DNA from 4 places in the Streptomyces sp. ME19-01-6 genome. Region 1 is predicted to be linked to each of the others. Evidence: predicted binding sites of a transcription regulator. Region 1 holds the regulator's gene; each other region holds the start of a gene.
The links. The regulator HrcA, encoded in region 1, represses chaperone genes, less so after heat shock. The targets are predictions, from matches to a motif close to TTNGCACTCNGNNNNNCNGAGTGCNAA.

Region 1 (4,380 bases):
GGCGGCCTGCGCCTCGGCGGGCGAGGTCACGGTCACCACCGTCCGCGTCCCGACCCTGCCGAAGGCGTCGAGGACGGCGCGGGTGGGGCAGCCGAAGGTGAACGAGACGACCGGGACCGGGTCGTCGAAGAGGATCGCCAGCTTGGCGTCGTACGCGTCGTCGGAGCCCGCGTCGGGGTCGCCCAGCGGGGTGCCGTACCAGGCCGCCTCCCCGGCGAGCTGCTCGCGGTAGACCTCCACGGCGGCGGGGTCGGCGGTGAGCGGCTGCGGCATGAACAGGTTCACGCCGAAGGGCCGGGCGGTCTCCCCCCGCAGCTGCTTGATCTCCTCGTACATCGCCTCCGGCGTCTTGTAGCCGGCGGCGAGGAACCCGAGGCCTCCGGCCTCGGAGACGGTGGCGGCCAACTGCGGGCAGGAGGCCCCGCCCGCCATCGGGGCCTGCACGATCGGGTACCGAAAGAGATCGGTCAGTGCGGAGGACATGGCGACATCGTGTCATGTCCTCCGCGCCGCTCAGTACTCGGCTCAGGGCCTGTCGGCGAGACGCCGACAGGCCCTGGACGCGCGCTGCGGGGGCGGGTGAGCCGCCTACCGTCCGTTGAACGCATCCTTCAAACGCGAGAACAAACCCTGCTGCCCTGGCTTACTGCATCCCCCCGGGGGACAACCCCCGGACCCCCGGCCGGGCGCCTACCGTCCGTTGAACGCATCCTTCAAACGCGAGAACAAACCCTGCTGCCCTGGCTTGAATTCGCCCATCGGCCGCTCCTCGCCCCGCAGCTTGGCCAGCCGCCGCAGCAGCTCCTCCTGCTCCGGGTCGAGCTTGGCCGGGGTCGTCACCTCGACGTGGACGATCAGGTCGCCGCGGCCGCCGCCGCGCAGGTGGGTGACGCCGCGCTGGTGGAGCGGGATCGACTGGCCGGACTGGGTGCCGGGCCGGATGTCGACCTCCTCCAGGCCGTCGAGCGTCTCCAGGGGCACCTTCGTGCCCAGGGCCGCCGCCGTCATGGGAATGGTCACCGTGCAGTGCAGATCGTCGCCCCGGCGCTGGAAGACCGGGTGCGGCACCTCGTGGATCTCCACGTACAGATCGCCTGCCGGGCCGCCGCCCGGGCCGACCTCGCCCTCGCCGGCGAGCTGGATCCGGGTGCCGTTGTCCACACCGGCCGGGATCTTCACGGTCAGCGTCCGGCGCGAGCGGATCCGCCCGTCGCCCGCGCACTCCGGGCACGGGGTCGGCACCACGGTGCCGAAGCCCTGGCACTGCGGGCACGGCCGGGAGGTCATGACCTGGCCGAGGAAGGACCGCGTCACCTGGGACACCTCGCCCCGGCCCCGGCACATGTCACAGGTCTGCGCCGTGGTGCCGGGCGCCGCGCCCTCGCCGCTGCACGTCGTACAGACGACCGCGGTGTCGACCTGGATGTCCTTGGTGGTCCCGAAGGCCGCCTCGCTCAGCTCCACATCGAGGCGGATCATGGCGTCCTGGCCGCGCCGGGTCCTGGACCGCGGGCCGCGCTGCGACGCCGTGCCGAAGAAGGCGTCCATGATGTCGGAGAAGTTGCCGAAGCCCGCGCCGAAGCCGCCCGCGCCGCCCCCTGCGCCGCCCGCGGCGGACAGCGGGTCCCCGCCCAGGTCGTAGACCTGCTTCTTCTGGGGATCGGACAAGACCTCATAGGCGGCGTTGATCTCCTTGAACCGCTCTTGGGTCTTGGGATCCGGATTCACGTCCGGGTGCAGCTCGCGCGCGAGCCGGCGGAATGCCTTCTTGATCTCGTCCTGCGAGGCATCACGCCGCACGCCCAGGACTGCGTAGTAGTCCGTCGCCACTTACGACTCCGCCAGGATCTGTCCGACGTAACGTGCCACTGCGCGTACCGCTCCCATCGTTCCGGGGTAGTCCATGCGGGTCGGTCCGACCACGCCGAGTTTGGCGACCGCCTCGTCGCCCGAACCGTAGCCGACCGCCACGACCGAAGTGGAATTCAGGCCCTCATGAGCATTCTCATGCCCGATCCGTACGGTCATGCCCGAGTCCTTCGCCTCGCCGAGCAGCTTGAGCAGAACGACCTGCTCCTCCAGCGCTTCCAGTACGGGCCGGATCGTCAGGGGGAAATCATGCCCGAAGCGGGTCAGATTGGCGGTGCCGCCGATCATCAGCCGCTCCTCGGTCTCTTCGACCAGCGTCTCCAGCAGCGTGGCCAGGACCGTTGAGACGGTCCCCCGGTCCTCCTGTTCGAAGGACTCGGGCAGGTCCTGCACCAGCTGCGGCACATCCGCGAACCGCCGGCCCACGACCCGGCTGTTCAGCCGGGCCCGCAGATCCGCGAGAGACTCCTCGCTCACCGGCGCCGGGCAGTCCACCATGCGCTGCTCGACCCGCCCGGTATCCGTGATCAGCACCAGCATCACCCGCGCCGGGCTCAGCGCCAGCAGCTCCACATGGCGGACCGTCGAGCGGGTCAGCGAGGGGTACTGCACCACCGCGACCTGCCGGGTCAGCTGCGCGAGCAGCCGGACCGTGCGGCCCACCACGTCGTCGAGGTCCACGGCGCCGTCCAGGAAGTTCTGGATGGCCCGCCGCTCCGGTGTGGACAGGGGCTTCACTCCGGCCAGCTTGTCGACGAACAGCCGGTAACCCTTGTCCGTGGGGATGCGCCCGGCGCTGGTGTGCGGCTGGGCGATATAACCCTCGTCCTCCAGGGCAGCCATGTCGTTGCGCACCGTGGCCGGGGAGACGCCCAGCCGGTGCCGCTCGGTGAGCGCCTTGGAGCCGACCGGCTCCTCCGTGCCCACATAGTCCTGGACGATCGCACGCAGTACCTCGAGTCTGCGTTCGCTGAGCACCGCGCACCTCCAGTCCAGCCGTCTCATCAGGTCTTCCCCCTGGCACTCAATGGTCACGAGTGCCAGAACCCCTCAGCCAGTGTACGGCGGGGTGCCGTGGCCGGGGCAAGAGCCGCCGCTTTGCCACCGCTGGAGCTAGCGTCTCCATATGGACACCCGTTGGGAAGAGGCGCGCTGGGAACATCTCACGCCATCCGTCGTCCGGTGCCGCCTCCCCGGCTGGGACGCGACCGTCGGCGCGATCGCCGGCCGGAGCGGCGTCCTGGTCGTCGACACCGGCGCCGACCTGGCCGAGGGCGCCTGGGTACGCCGCGAGATCACCCGGCTCTTCGGCCGCCGGCCCACCCACATCGCCCTCACCCACCCCCACTTCGACCATGTCTTCGGCACCGCCGCCTTCGCGGGCTGCGAGGTGTACGGGGCCGCCGGGCTCGACGAGCTGCTGCGCCGCGAGCGGGACGCGCTGCGAGACGACGCGGCGCGCCACGGCGCGGACCCCGGCGCCGCCGCCGAGGCCGCCGACCATCTCGTACGCCCGCACCACCTGGTGTGCGGCGAGCTCACCCTGGACCTGGGCGACCGGCCCGTGCTGCTGGCGAACGTGGGCCCCGGCCACACCGCCCACGACCTGGCCGTCCTCGTCCCCGGCCGGGCCCCGGGCGAGCCCGAGGTGGTCTTCTGCGGCGATCTGGTCGAGGAGTCGGGGCCGCCCCAGGCGGGCGCCGACGCGATCCCCGGCCAGTGGCCCGCCGCCCTGGACCGGTTGCTCGCCCTCGGCGGCGAGGACGCGCTGTACGTCCCCGGGCACGGCGCCACCGTGGACGCCCGTTTCGTCCGGGCGCAGCGCGATGAACTCGCGGCTCGTTTCGGCGTGTCCTCCTGACGCCGGCGCTAGGGTCACACGGATGCGACAGTACGACCCGGACCTGACCCCGCCCTGGAAGCGCCAGGCGCCCGCGCCCGAGGTGCCCGCCGAGCCCGACCTGGTCGTCGAGGAGGTCACCACCGGGTTCTGCGGCGCCGTGATCCACTGCGAGAAGACCGCGCAGGGCCCCACGGTGACCCTGGAGGACCGCTTCGGCAAGCGCCGGGTCTTCCCCATGGAACCGCGCGGCTTCCTCCTGGAGGGCCGCGTCGTCACCCTGGTGCGCCCCCGCGCCGCCGCCCTTACGGGCCCGCGCCGCACGGCCTCCGGCTCCCTCGCCCTCCCCCAGGCCCGCGCGCGCGTCGCCCGCGCGGGGCGCATCTATGTGGAGGGGCGCCACGACGCGGAGCTCGTCGAGCGGGTGTGGGGGGACGACCTGCGCATCGAGGGCGTGGTCGTGGAGTACCTGGAGGGAATCGACGACCTGCCCGCGATCGTCCGCGACTTCTCCCCCGGCCCCGACGCCCGCCTCGGCGTGCTGGTCGACCACCTGGTCCCGGGCACGAAGGAGTCCCGGATCGCGGCCGAGGTCACCGGCGAGCACGTGCTGGTCGTCGGGCACCCCTACATCGACATATGGGAGGCCGTGAAGCCCTCCTCGGTCGGCA
Region 2 (4,380 bases), on a different contig from region 1:
GCGGGCCGACCTGTCCGAGGACGACGGCATCGCGGCGGTCGAGGCGCGCCTCGGCGACCGCAAGCACCCGATCGATCTGCTCGTCAACAACGCGGGCTTCGGCAACAAGGGCCGCTATCTCGAGGTGTCCCTGGCCGATGAGCTGCGGATGATGAAGGTGCACTGCGAGGCCGTCCTGCGGCTCACCACGGCGGCGGCCGAGACCATGCGGGCCCGGGGACGCGGCGGGGTGATCAACGTCGCCTCGATCGCGGCGTTCTTCCCGCGCGGCACGTACGGGGCCAGCAAGGCCTGGGTCGTGCAGTTCACGCAGGGCGCGGCGAAGGACCTGGCGAGCTCGGGGGTGCGGCTGATGGCGCTGTGCCCCGGGTTCGTACGGACCGAGTTCCACGCCCGGGCCGGGATCAAGCCGGACAGCGTGCCGAGCTGGATGTGGCTGGACGCGGACCGGCTGGTGACGGCGGCGCTCAAGGACTTCGCGCGGGGCAAGGCGCTGTCGATCCCCGATCCGCGGTACAAGGCCATGACGGGCCTGGCGAAGCTGGCGCCGCGGGCGGCGGTCTCGGTCGTCTCGTCGAACGTGGGACGGCCCCCCAAGGGGCGGGCCAAGGGACAGCCCAAGGGACGCTGACCCCAGGCCGCACCCAGGCCCGGAACGGGCCCGGAACGCGTGAGGCGCGGTCACCCGCGAGGGGTGACCGCGCCTTGAGGGAGTGCGCGGTGGGCGCGTCAGTGCGCGTGACCGTGGCCGTGGCCCGCGGCCTCCGACTCCTCCTCGGCCGGCTTCTCGACCACCAGCGTCTCGGTGGTGAGCAGCAGGGAGGCGATGGACGCCGCGTTCTCCAGGGCGGAGCGGGTGACCTTGACCGGGTCGATGACGCCGGCCTTCACCAGGTCGCCGTACTCGTCGGTCGCCGCGTTGTAGCCGTGGCCCTTCTCGAGCTCGGCCACCTTGGAGGTGATGACATAGCCCTCCAGGCCCGCGTTCTCGGCGATCCAGCGCAGCGGCTCGACCGCGGCGCGGCGGACGACCGCGACACCGGTGGCCTCGTCGCCGTCCTTGTCGAGGTTGCCCTCGAGCACCTTGACGGCGTGGACGAGCGCGGAGCCACCACCGGAGACGATGCCCTCCTCGACCGCGGCGCGGGTCGCGGAGATGGCGTCCTCCAGACGGTGCTTCTTCTCCTTCAGCTCCACCTCGGTGGCGGCGCCGACCCGGATCACGCACACGCCGCCGGCCAGCTTGGCGAGCCGCTCCTGCAGCTTCTCGCGGTCCCAGTCGGAGTCCGTGGCCTCGATCTCGGCCTTGATCTGGTTGATCCGGCCGGCCACGTCGTCGGTGTTGCCGCCGCCGTCGACGAGGGTGGTGTCGTCCTTGGTGACGGTCACGCGGCGGGCGGTGCCCAGCACGTCCAGGCCGACCTGGTCGAGCTTGAGGCCGACCTCCTCGGCGACCACGGTGGCGCCGGTGAGCGCGGCCATGTCGCCGAGCATCGCCTTGCGGCGGTCGCCGAAGCCGGGGGCCTTCACCGCGACGGCGTTGAAGGTGCCGCGGATCTTGTTGACGACGAGGGTGGACAGGGCCTCGCCCTCCACGTCCTCGGCGATGATCAGCAGCGGCTTGTTGCCACCCTGGATGATCTTCTCCAGCAGCGGCAGCAGGTCCTGGATCGAGGAGATCTTGCCCTGGTGGATCAGGATGTACGGGTCCTCGAGGACGGCCTCCATACGCTCCTGGTCGGTGACCATGTACGGAGACAGGTAGCCCTTGTCGAAGGCCATGCCCTCGGTGAAGTCGAGCTCCAGGCCGAAGGTGTTGGACTCCTCGACGGTGATCACACCGTCCTTGCCGACCTTGTCCATCGCCTCGGCGATGAGCTCGCCGACCTGCTTGTCCTGGGCGGACAGCGCGGCCACGGCGGCGATGTCGGTCTTGGAGTCGATCGGGCGGGCGGTGGCCAGCAGCTCGTCGGAGACGGCCTTGACGGCCGCGTCGATGCCCTTCTTCAGGGCGGCCGGGGAGGCGCCGGCGGCCACGTTCCGCAGGCCCTCGCGGACCAGCGCCTGGGCCAGCACGGTGGCGGTGGTGGTGCCGTCACCCGCGATGTCGTTGGTCTTGGTCGCCACCTCCTTGACGAGCTGGGCGCCCAGGTTCTCGTACGGGTCCTCGACCTCGACCTCACGGGCGATGGTGACACCGTCGTTGGTGATGGTCGGGGCGCCGAACTTCTTGTCGATGACGACGTTGCGGCCCTTGGGGCCGATCGTCACCTTGACGGTGTCGGCGAGCTTGTTGACGCCGCGCTCGAGGGCGCGACGGGCGTCCTCGTCAAACTTCAGGATCTTCGCCATGGGTTGCGTGTGTCCTCTCGAACGAACCGCGCCCCGGCCCCGGTATTGGACAGGGGCACCGGGGCGCGGCTCACAGGCAAAACTTCGGTGACTTACTTCTCGATGATCGCGAGGACGTCGCGAGCCGAGAGGACGAGGTACTCCTCGCCGTTGTACTTCACCTCGGTACCGCCGTACTTGCTGTAGAGCACGACGTCGCCTACGGAGACGTCGAGCGGGAGACGGTTGCCGTCCTCGAAGCGGCCCGGGCCCACGGCCAGGACGACGCCCTCCTGGGGCTTCTCCTTGGCGGTGTCCGGAATAACCAGGCCAGAAGCCGTGGTCTGCTCGGCGTCGAGCGGCTGGACCACAATGCGGTCCTCGAGCGGCTTGATGGCAACCTTGGAGCTGGCGGTCGTCACGATCCGACCTCCCCCTTCGGAGATCTCACGGGGTTAACTGTCTGAGGTGGCGACCAGGTGGATCCGTCGTCGCGGGTGCCGGACCTGCCCGTCGCTGTGTTTGGCACTCCTCGATGCCGAGTGCCAGCCACGACATTATGACGCGGTTAGCACTCAGTCAACCAGAGTGCCAAGCGACGGGGTGCCGCGGCGCCCCTCAGAGGTAGTCCCGGCGCCCCTCAGAGGTAGTCCTCGAGCCGCGCCACGGCGAAGCCCTGCGCCTGGATCTCCCGCAGCAGCGAGGTCATCACATCGGTCATCGTCCGCCCCTCCTGCTGGGCGGGGCCACGGAAGTGGGCCAGCACGATGTCGCCGGGGTGCAGCCGGTCGCCGGACGCGTACTCCAGCCCGCCGGCCTTCATCTCGGCCGACCACATCACGAGCGCCCGCACCCCGCAGGCCGCCGCCGCGCGCACGGTGTCGTCGTCGAGCGCCCCGTACGGCGGGCGCAGGAGGTACGGCCGGGTGCCGAACTGGCGGGTGAGGATCTCCTGCTGGCCGCAGATCTCGTGGACCTGTTGCTCGTACTCCAGATCGGGCAGCCTCGGATGGGTGAGCGTGTGGTTCTGCATCCCGTTGCCGAGCCGGCGCAGCTGCTCGAAGTAGCCGTAGCCGCCGGCCACCACGTCGTCCGTCAGGAAGCCGGTGAACGGCAGCCCCAGGTCCTGGGCCTCCTGAAGAAAGGCCGGGTCCTTCTCGGCGCCGTCGTCGACGGTCACGAAGACGACCGGGTCCCGGGTCGGCACATGGTCGATGATCGGCGGCCCGGCGGGCGCGCCCGCCGCCGGCGGTACGAGGGCCGGTTTGACCGAGGGCGGCGGCGCCGTCTCCAGCGGCCCGTCGAGCCCCCAGCGGCGGTAGCCGTCCGGAGCCGGGGGAGGGGGCGAGGGCAGGCCGGAGGCCGCCGGACCGGACGCGGAGCCCGACCCCGGCCCCGGTGTATGAGACCCGGGCCCGGAGGACGACATGAACGACGGCGAAGACGATGCGGCGGCGGTGCCCGAGCCCTTGTCCACCCGCCCGGCCGTCCCGGCACCGGCTCCGTCAACGTCCGAGCAGCCCGCGAGCAGAGCCGCGGCCGCGACCAACACGACACACCTCGAAAGGCCAGTAAGGCCAGTAAGGCCAGTCTTGATCATCATCACACAAGCGATCTTCAGCCGGGTGCGGCGAACGCGCGCGCTGGAGCGAGGAGAATGGGCGACGTGGACGTTGACGCCTTCGACTCACTGCTCCGCGACGAAGGGCAGACGCTGCTCCGCGAGCTCCAGGACTACGACCCGGCGCGGGAGCTCGCCACGGCGACCCGGCTGCGCCGCGACCACCCCCCGGAGCTGGTCTCGGCGGCCCTCACCCAGGCGCGGCTGAGACAGCGCGCGGTCGCGAAGTTCGGCGCCGACGACGCCCACCGCATGTACTTCACGCCGAACGGCGTGGAACAGGCCACCCGCGCCTCCGTCGCCGCCTACCGCGCCGACCGCTTCGTCGACCTCGGCGTACGCCGCGTGGCCGACCTGTGCTGCGGCATCGGCGGCGACGCGGTCGCGCTGGCCCGCGCGGGCATCCCCGTCCTGGCCGTCGACCGGGA
Region 3 (4,380 bases), on a different contig from region 1:
CGACGACGTCAACCGCTTCTGCAGCGAGCTGATCGGCGACCCGGCGGGCGAGGGCTGGGGCTTTGTCAACGTCAACCTCCGCCCCTACTACGCGGAGGGGTCCAAGACCCTCGCGTACGAGATCTGCGAACAGCTCGGCTGGCGGCTGCCGGACCAGCTGGTCATCCCGATCGCGTCCGGCTCGCAGCTCACGAAGATCGACAAGGGGCTGAAGGAGCTCATCGCGCTCGGCCTGGTCGAGGACAGGCCGTACAAGATCTTCGGCGCCCAGGCCGAGGGCTGCTCCCCGGTCTCCACCGCCTTCAAGGCGGGCCATGACGTGGTGCGGCCGCAGAAGCCCAACACCATCGCCAAGTCGCTGGCCATCGGCAACCCGGCGGACGGGCCGTATGTGCTGGACATCGCGCGCCGCACGGGCGGAGCGGTGGAGGACGTGAACGACGAGCAGGTCGTCGCGGCGATCAAGCTGCTGGCCCGTACGGAGGGGATCTTCGCGGAGACCGCGGGCGGGGTGACCCTGGGCGTGACGCAGAAGCTGCTCGAGAACGGGGTCCTGGACCCCGCCCTCACCACCGTCGTGCTCAACACCGGAGACGGCCTCAAGACGCTCGACGCGGTCGCCCCGACGAGTGGGCCCACGGCGGTGATCCGCCCGAGTCTCGACGCGTTCCGCGAGGCTGGTCTGGCCTGAATCGGCTCGGCTCAAACCGGCTGGCTTGAATTCGCTCCTCGCCTCCCGCTGCAATTCCCACAGAAGGTGAAACGCTCATGAGCGTCAATGTCCGAATCCCCACCATCCTGCGCACCTACACAGGCGGGCAGGCCGAGGTCAGCGCCGAAGGAGCGACTCTCGCCGAGGTCCTGGCGGACCTCGACCGCAACCATCAGGGCATCGCGGCCCGCGTCCTGGACGACACGGGCAAGCTGCGCCGCTTCGTCAACGTCTATGTCAACGACGACGACGTGCGCTTCGCGGAGGGCCTGGAGACGGCGACCCCGGACGGCGCCGGCGTCTCGATCATTCCGGCGGTCGCGGGCGGCTGCTGAGCCGGTAACGGGCCGGTCACGGGCGGTCGTACCCCCCGAGATAAACGGAATCGCCTCGTCCTGATAGAAACGGACGGGGCGATTCCATGTGTGGAACCGCGATACAGTTACAGCGATCCCCTTCTGTCGGCCCCCGCGCCGACCGCATATGAGAACTCGTCAACTTGTGCCCAAACTGTGCGCGCGAATTGCCGGGCTGGTCCGTTATGTCCGGCCCGGCTTGCCCTGAATTCACGGGAATTTGCCGCTTATTACCGTTCGGCCGTCGCCAGAATTCTCGTCCGATTGACCTGTTGCACAGGGCAGTGGGACAGATACATTCAGCGGCGGTCGACGCGTTCCGGCGCACACCCCCCTCGACTCGGGGGGTGAGGTCTGACCCGGGTCCGCGGAGTGCGGTCCTGCGCAAGGGCCAGCAATAGGGGAGTTAGGAATGGCTCAGGGCACCGTCAAGTGGTTCAACGCGGAGAAGGGGTACGGCTTCATCGCGGTCGACGGTGGTGCGGACGTGTTCGTCCACTACAGCGCGATCCAGATGGACGGTTACCGCACCCTCGAGGAAGGCCAGCGGGTCGAGTTCGAGATCTCGCAGGGCCAGAAGGGGCCGCAGGCGGACATGGTCCGCGTGGCTGTTGGCTGAAGCGCCGACGCGAGGCAGCTGACTGGACCGTTCGAAGGGCCCGTACCCCCATGGGGAACGGGCCCTTTGACATGAGCTCTCGCGACCAGCTTGTCCCACCCTGTCACCCACTCACGCTTGCACTCTCGGGGGTCGAGTGCTAATCATTGGCGTTAGCACTCTGAAGGTGAGAGTGACAGAAGGATCGGGTCGGTGAGGTCCGTCAGGCCATGCGGGGCAAGGAACCGCAGGGCAGGCAGGCCGTCCGTCGCGGGCGCCAGGCGCGGTCCGGAGCAATCCACCCCGTCTTGGGAGGACCACTTCACATGGCCAAGATCATCGCGTTCGACGAGGAGGCGCGGCGCGGCCTCGAGCGCGGGATGAACCAGCTCGCCGACGCCGTCAAGGTCACCCTCGGCCCCAAGGGTCGCAACGTCGTCCTCGAGAAGAAGTGGGGCGCCCCCACGATCACCAACGATGGTGTATCCATCGCCAAGGAGATCGAGCTCGAGGACCCGTACGAGAAGATCGGCGCCGAGCTGGTCAAGGAGGTCGCGAAGAAGACGGACGACGTCGCCGGTGACGGCACGACGACCGCGACCGTCCTCGCCCAGGCGCTGGTCAAGGAGGGCCTGCGGAACGTTGCCGCGGGCGCCAACCCGATGGCCCTCAAGCGCGGCATCGAGAAGGCCGTCGAGGCCGTCTCCGCCCAGCTGCTCGAGCAGGCCAAGGACGTGGAGACCAAGGAGCAGATCGCCTCCACCGCCTCCATCTCCGCCGCCGACACCCAGATCGGCGAGCTCATCGCCGAGGCGATGGACAAGGTCGGCAAGGAAGGTGTCATCACCGTCGAGGAGTCGCAGACCTTCGGGCTCGAGCTCGAGCTCACCGAGGGCATGCGCTTCGACAAGGGCTACATCTCCCCGTACTTCGCCACCGACATGGAGCGTATGGAGGCGTCGCTCGACGACCCGTACATCCTGATCGTCAACTCGAAGATCACCAGCGTGAAGGACCTCCTTCCGCTGCTGGAGAAGGTCATGCAGTCGGGCAAGCCGCTGCTGATCATCGCCGAGGACATCGAGGGCGAGGCCCTGGCGACCCTGGTCGTCAACAAGATCCGTGGCACCTTCAAGTCCGTCGCCGTCAAGGCCCCGGGCTTCGGTGACCGCCGCAAGGCCATGCTCGGCGACATCGCCATCCTCACCGGTGGCACCGTCATCTCCGAGGAGGTCGGCCTCAAGCTGGAGAACGCGGGCGTCGACCTGCTGGGCCGTGCCCGCAAGGTGACCGTCACCAAGGACGAGACCACCATCGTGGACGGCGCCGGCGACACCGACCAGGTGCAGGGCCGGGTCAACCAGATCCGCGCCGAGATCGAGTCCTCGGACTCGGACTACGACCGCGAGAAGCTTCAGGAGCGCCTGGCGAAGCTGGCCGGCGGCGTGGCCGTCATCAAGGCCGGTGCCGCCACCGAGGTCGAGCTCAAGGAGCGCAAGCACCGCATCGAGGACGCGGTGCGCAACGCCAAGGCCGCCGTGGAGGAGGGCATTGTCGCCGGTGGTGGCGTGGCCCTGCTGCAGACCGTCTCGGTCTTCGAGAAGCTGGAGCTGGACGGCGACGAGGCCACCGGCGCCCAGGCCGTGCGCCTGGCGCTCGAGGCCCCGCTGAAGCAGATCGCGGTCAACGCCGGCCTCGAGGGCGGCGTCGTGGTGGAGAAGGTGCGCAACCTCACCCCGGGCCACGGCCTGAACGCTGCGACCGGCGAGTACGTCGACCTGATCGCCGAGGGCATCATCGACCCGGCCAAGGTCACGCGCTCCGCGCTGCAGAACGCCGCGTCGATCGCCGCGCTGTTCCTGACCACCGAGGCCGTCATCGCCGACAAGCCGGAGAAGGCCGCCGCGGCGGGCGCTCCGGGCGGTATGCCGGGCGGTGACATGGACTTCTGATCGACGACTTCACGTCGATCTGCTGTCCGCCCGAAACATCGGGTACGTCGGGGCGGCACCCTCTCCCAGGGGTGCCGCCCCGACGGCGTTTCACCCACTCGATCCCTACCCCCGCGCTGCCTCCAGGGCGGCCCGCAGACGGCCGTCCGACTCGCTCAGCAGCCGGGCGGCGGTCGGGGCGTCCACTCCACCGAGGATGGAGAGGATGGCGTGCTTCGTCTCGCCGTCGCTGGCCGCCAGCGCGGCCTCGATCTGCGGGTCGGGGGCGCCGGTGGCGAGGGAGACGATACGGCGCGAGCGCGCGCGGAGCTTCTCGTTCGAGGCGCGCACATCGACCATCAGGTTTCCGTAGGTCTTGCCCAGCCGGATCATGGTGATGGTCGAGACCATGTTGAGCACGAGCTTCTGGGCCGTGCCCGCCTTCAGCCGGGTGGAGCCGGTGAGCAGCTCCGGCCCGACCACGACCTCGATGCCGTGCTCGGCGGCCGCCGCGAGCGCCGAGCCCGCGTTGCACGACAGGCCGACGGTGAGCGCGCCGAGCCGGCGGGCGTGCTCGACCGCGCCGACCGCGTACGGGGTGCGGCCGGAGGCGGAGATGCCGACGACGCTGTCGTCCGCGCCGACACCCAGCGCGTCGAGGTCGGCGGCGGCCAGCTCCTTGCTGTCCTCGGCGCCCTCGACGGAGGTGACCATGGCGGTGGGCCCGCCCGCGATCAGCGCGAGGACCTGGTCCGGGTCGGTGTTGAAGGTGGGCGGGCACTC
Region 4 (4,380 bases), on a different contig from region 1:
GACGCACGCCGAACTGCTGGACCAGGCGGGTCGGGCGGCGGCGGCCCTCACCAGGCTCGGGGTGCGCGCGGGGGACCGGGTGGCGGTGCATCTGCCGCTGATCCCCGAGTCCGTCATCGCCACGCTCGCCTGCGGCCGCCTCGACGCCGTACGCTCCACCCTCCCCGTCGGGCTGCGCGCCCATGAGCTGCGCGACCGGCTGGCGGGGGTGGACGCGAAGGTGCTGATCACCGCCGACGGCAACTGGCGGCGTGGGGAGCCGCAGTCGCTCAAGCCGCTGATCGACCGGGCGCTGGCGGGCAGCACGCGGATCCCGAAGGTCCTGGTCGTCCACCGCCTGGCCCGCCCCGTGTCGTGGACGCCCGGCCGGGACCTGTGGTGGCACGAGCAGCTGGACGGCGCCACTTCCGACGCGCCGTCCAGCCGGTCGTACTCTTGACGCATGAGCACCGCCCCCGACCCCGGACCGCGCGACCCGGCAGCCGCGCTGATCTTCGACGATCCGCTGGCGCAGCGGTCCTCGGACGACACGGACCGCGGCTGGGGTGAGCGCCCGCCCGGCGGCGACACCGGCCATGGCACCGACAGCGCCGCGGACCTGGCCCGCTTCCTCGACGAGAAGCCGCCCCACCACCTCTGAGCCCTGGCGCCCCGAGGGCTCAGGTGCTCGATCGCCTGCTCTCGCTCGCACCACCGCGCAGCGCGACCAGCTCGTCCCTTATCTCGCGGAGCAGCGCGATCTCGGCGCTGTCCGCCTCGGCCTGCTTCTCCTCTTCCCGCCGATCCTTGGCGGCCTTCCGCGCCAGATAGCGCGACATGGGCAGCACCATCAGGAAGTACACCACCGCTGCCGTGATCAGGAAGGTGAGCACGGCGCTCAGCACGGTCCCCCAGAGGATGGGAATGCCCTTCGTGACCTCGCCCGCGGCGTTCGTCTCGCAGGGGGCCTCCAGGCAGGAGCGGTACTTCTCCAGGTCCTTGGTGCCGAAGGCGCCGATGACTGGATTGATCAAGCCCTTCACTATGGAGTTCACGACACCCGTGAAGGCGGCTCCGACCACGACCGCGACAGCCAGATCGATGACGTTCCCGCGCATCAGGAAGGCCTTGAAGCCCTCCACGACGCTCTTCTTTTCCTCGCTCAACCTTTTGCCTCTCTCTTGCCGCGCCGGTTCTGGAGCGGACGGCTCCGCAACCTACGGTCAAGATCGGCACAGCGCCACCGCCAACCTCGATGTGGCCGCCGCACCGGCCAGGGCCGCCGCGGTCTGCCGCGGCACCGCGAGCACCACCAGCGCCCCGTCACCCGCCGCTCCGAGGTCGCCGGTCTCGACGTCCGCCGCCGCCACACGCCCCGGTCGCGGCACATCGGTCACCCGCGCTCCGCGAGCGACCACGTGCGCGGGGGCCGGGCCACGGGCCTGACCGGCCCCCGGGGCGGCCAGCACATCCACGCGGTCTCCGGGGCGCAGCAGCCGCACGGCCGCCGCGTCGGCGATCCGGACCGGCGCGGACACCACGGCCGGACGCGGCTCGGGTCGACCCACGTCCGGCGGTGAGGCCGCAGCCGGACGTGGGTCGGAGCCGCCGGAGGGCGCGGCGGCCGCCAGCGCGGCCGCGGTCACCGCCAGACCCGCCGCCATCGAGCGTCGTCGCCGCCGTAACGCGCGCCGCAGCCGATGGCCGCCGCGGCCCACCCGCACCGGTCCGAACCGTGGCACCACGCACGTCGGGGGAGTGCGACGGGACCGCTCGGCCCAGGACGGAGCTGAGCGGAGCCGGGACGCGGGCGAAGGCGATGAAGACGAAGAAGGCGACGAAGAAGGAGAGAGAGGGGATGAAAGCGATAGAGGGGATGGGGAGCGGAGGAACGGGTCGGACACGGCAAACACCGCCTGTCGTGAGAGGCCGGGAGCTTCTGGCCCCTTCACGATGCCCGCCCTCGCCGGATCCCGCTCGGGCCTGTGCACAACCCCCAGGTTGTGGATAACTCCGTCACCCGTGCGGGGAGGCCCGCCGGGGCTACGGCAGCTCGATCCCCAGATCCCAGCCGTCGTGCCCATGCCCGCACAGGCAGTCCCGCGCCTCGGTGGCCGGCAGCGCGCCCACCGCGTCGAACAGCACGTCGCGCAGCCGCTCCAGGTTTTCCCCGAACACCCGCAGCACCTCGCCGTGCGAGACCCCCTCGCCCGTCTCCGCCCCCGCGTCCAAATCCGTGACCAGCGTCAACGACGTGTAGCAGAGCTCCAGTTCACGGGCCAGCACCGCTTCCGGATGCCCCGTCATGCCGACCACCGACCACCCCTGCGCCGCATGCCACCGCGACTCGGCCCGGGTGGAGAAGCGCGGCCCCTCGATCACGCACAGTGTGCCGCCGTCCACCGGCTCCCAGCCGCGCCCGCGCGCCGCCGCCACCGCCACCTGCCGCCCCGTCGGGCAGTACGGATCGGCGAAGGTGGTGTGCACCACGTTCGGCACCCGCCCGTCGGGCAGCGCCTCGCCGTCGAAATAGGTCTGGACGCGGCTCTTCGTGCGGTCCACCAGCTGGTCCGGCACCAGCAAGGTCCCCGGTCCGTGCTCCGGCCGCAGCCCGCCCACCGCGCACGGGCCGAAGACCTGCCGTACGCCGACCGAGCGCAGCGCCCACAGGTTGGCGCGGTAGTTGATCCGGTGCGGGGGCAGGTGGTGCTTGCGGCCGTGGCGCGGGAGGAAGGCGACCCTCCGCCCCGCGACCTCGCCGAAGAAGAGCGAGTCGCTGGGTGCGCCATAGGGGGTCTCGACAGTGATCTCCGTCACGTCGTGGAGGAAGGAGTAGAACCCCGACCCGCCGATGACGCCTATCTCCGCTGTCTCCGCATATCTGCTGCTGGTCTCCGCCATGCGATCACCCTAGTCAGCGCCGCCCGCGCAGACGACATCCCACCGTCTCCCCCAGAGGGAGGCGGCGGGATGTCGTCTGCGATTGAGGCGGCCGAGGCGGCCACAGGGGGCGGCCGGGCGTCAGGCGGCCGACGAGGTGCTGCTCGACGAGGTCGACGACGAAGAACTCGACGACGAGCCCGAGGAGGAGCTTGAGGAGGACGAGGAAGACGTGTCCGAAGAGGAGGACGAAGACGAGGAGCCCTCGCTCTTCGCGGTCGTCGACTTGGACGAGCCGCCGCTCGTGCTGCTGGACGAGGAGCCGCGGCTGTCGTTCCGGTAGAAGCCCGAACCCTTGAAGACGATGCCGACCGCCGAGAACACCTTCTTCAGGCGTCCCGTGCAGTTGGGGCACTCGGTGAGCGCGTCGTCGGTGAACTTCTGCACCGCCTCGAGGCCCTCGCCGCACTCGGTGCACTGGTACTGATAGGTCGGCACTTACTCCTCCTGGCACTCTCACTCGATGAGTGCTAACGACGCTCCATAGTGCAGTATTCCCGCCCGCCAGTCCACTGCGGCGGGTCATACGGTGACCCATGCCACGCGGCTCGGCCCCTCGGCCGCACGGCCTCGCTCCAGCCGCGCGGCCCGGCCCTCACTGGCCGCGCGTGCCCAGCCAGCCCGCCAGCTTGCCGCCCCGGCCCACCGCCCGCAGCCGCTCCTCCGCCGCGTCCCGCACCGGGTCCGTGGCCACGACCAGCAGCTCGTCGCCGCGCCGCAGCACGGTCGAGGGCTGCGGCACAAAGCTCTTCCCGTCCCGTACGACCAAGGTGACCGCGGCTCCAGTCGGCAGCCGCAGCTCGCCGATCTCCACGCCGTGCATCTTGGAGTCCTTGGGGATCGACACCGACAGCAGATGCCCGCGCAGCCGCTCCAGCGGCGCCGACTCGATGCCGAGGTCCGCCGCCGCCTCCTCCTCGCCCAGGTGCAGTCGGCGCGCGAGCCAGGGCAGTGTCGGACCCTGCAGCAGGGTGTAGACGATCACCAGCACGAAGACGATGTTGAAGACGCGGCGGCTCTCGGGCACGTTCGAGACCATCGGGATGGTGGCGAGCACGATCGGCACCGCGCCGCGCAGCCCCGCCCACGACAGCAGCGCCTTCTCCCGCCACGGCACCCGGAAGGGCGCCGTGCTCACCAGCACCGAGACCGGCCGGGCCACCATGGTCAGCGCCATCCCGACGCCGATGGCCGGCCAGACGTCGTCGCCCAGCTCGTGCGGGGTCACCAGCAGGCCGAGCAGGACGAACATCCCGATCTGCGCGATCCAGCCGAGCCCTTCGGCGAAGCCGCGCGTCGCCGGCCAGTGTGGCAGCTTCGCGTTCCCCAAGATCAACGAGGCCAGGTAGACGGCGAGGAAGCCGGAGCCGTGGGCCAGCGCCCCGCCCGCGTAAGCGATCACGGCGATCGCCATCACCGCGATCGGGTACAGGCCCGAGGCGGGCAGCGCCACATGCCGCA

Region 2: the regulator HrcA is predicted to act here: its motif matches at 2,900-2,926, upstream of groES (co-chaperone GroES).
Region 3: the regulator HrcA is predicted to act here: its motif matches at 1,804-1,830, upstream of groL (chaperonin GroEL).
Region 4: the regulator HrcA is predicted to act here: its motif matches at 3,367-3,393, upstream of PV419_RS10755 (FmdB family zinc ribbon protein).

Annotation. Positions count from the first base shown of each region.
Region 1 covers NZ_JARAXF010000001.1:170,601-174,980, reverse strand. Annotated here, with positions in the region: gene PV419_RS00725 (nitronate monooxygenase) at 1-483, opposite strand, end outside; gene dnaJ (molecular chaperone DnaJ) at 691-1,830, opposite strand; gene hrcA (heat-inducible transcriptional repressor HrcA) at 1,831-2,847, opposite strand; gene PV419_RS00710 (MBL fold metallo-hydrolase) at 2,996-3,730, shown strand; gene PV419_RS00705 (DUF3097 domain-containing protein) at 3,753-4,380, shown strand, end outside.
Region 2 covers NZ_JARAXF010000004.1:460,357-464,736, forward strand. Annotated here, with positions in the region: gene PV419_RS12030 (SDR family oxidoreductase) at 1-631, shown strand, start outside; gene groL (chaperonin GroEL) at 730-2,352, opposite strand; gene groES (co-chaperone GroES) at 2,445-2,753, opposite strand; gene PV419_RS12045 (polysaccharide deacetylase family protein) at 2,972-3,880, opposite strand; gene PV419_RS12050 (THUMP-like domain-containing protein) at 3,989-4,380, shown strand, end outside.
Region 3 covers NZ_JARAXF010000006.1:147,473-151,852, forward strand. Annotated here, with positions in the region: gene thrC (threonine synthase) at 1-691, shown strand, start outside; gene PV419_RS16570 (MoaD/ThiS family protein) at 769-1,047, shown strand; gene PV419_RS16575 (cold-shock protein) at 1,481-1,687, shown strand; gene groL (chaperonin GroEL) at 1,993-3,618, shown strand; gene murQ (N-acetylmuramic acid 6-phosphate etherase) at 3,724-4,380, opposite strand, start outside.
Region 4 covers NZ_JARAXF010000004.1:167,305-171,684, reverse strand. Annotated here, with positions in the region: gene PV419_RS10780 (AMP-binding protein) at 1-439, shown strand, start outside; gene PV419_RS10775 (hypothetical protein) at 443-640, shown strand; gene mscL (large conductance mechanosensitive channel protein MscL) at 660-1,145, opposite strand; gene PV419_RS10765 (RcpC/CpaB family pilus assembly protein) at 1,203-1,643, opposite strand; gene PV419_RS10760 (S-methyl-5'-thioadenosine phosphorylase) at 2,023-2,880, opposite strand; gene PV419_RS10755 (FmdB family zinc ribbon protein) at 3,001-3,357, opposite strand; gene PV419_RS10750 (potassium/proton antiporter) at 3,515-4,380, opposite strand, start outside.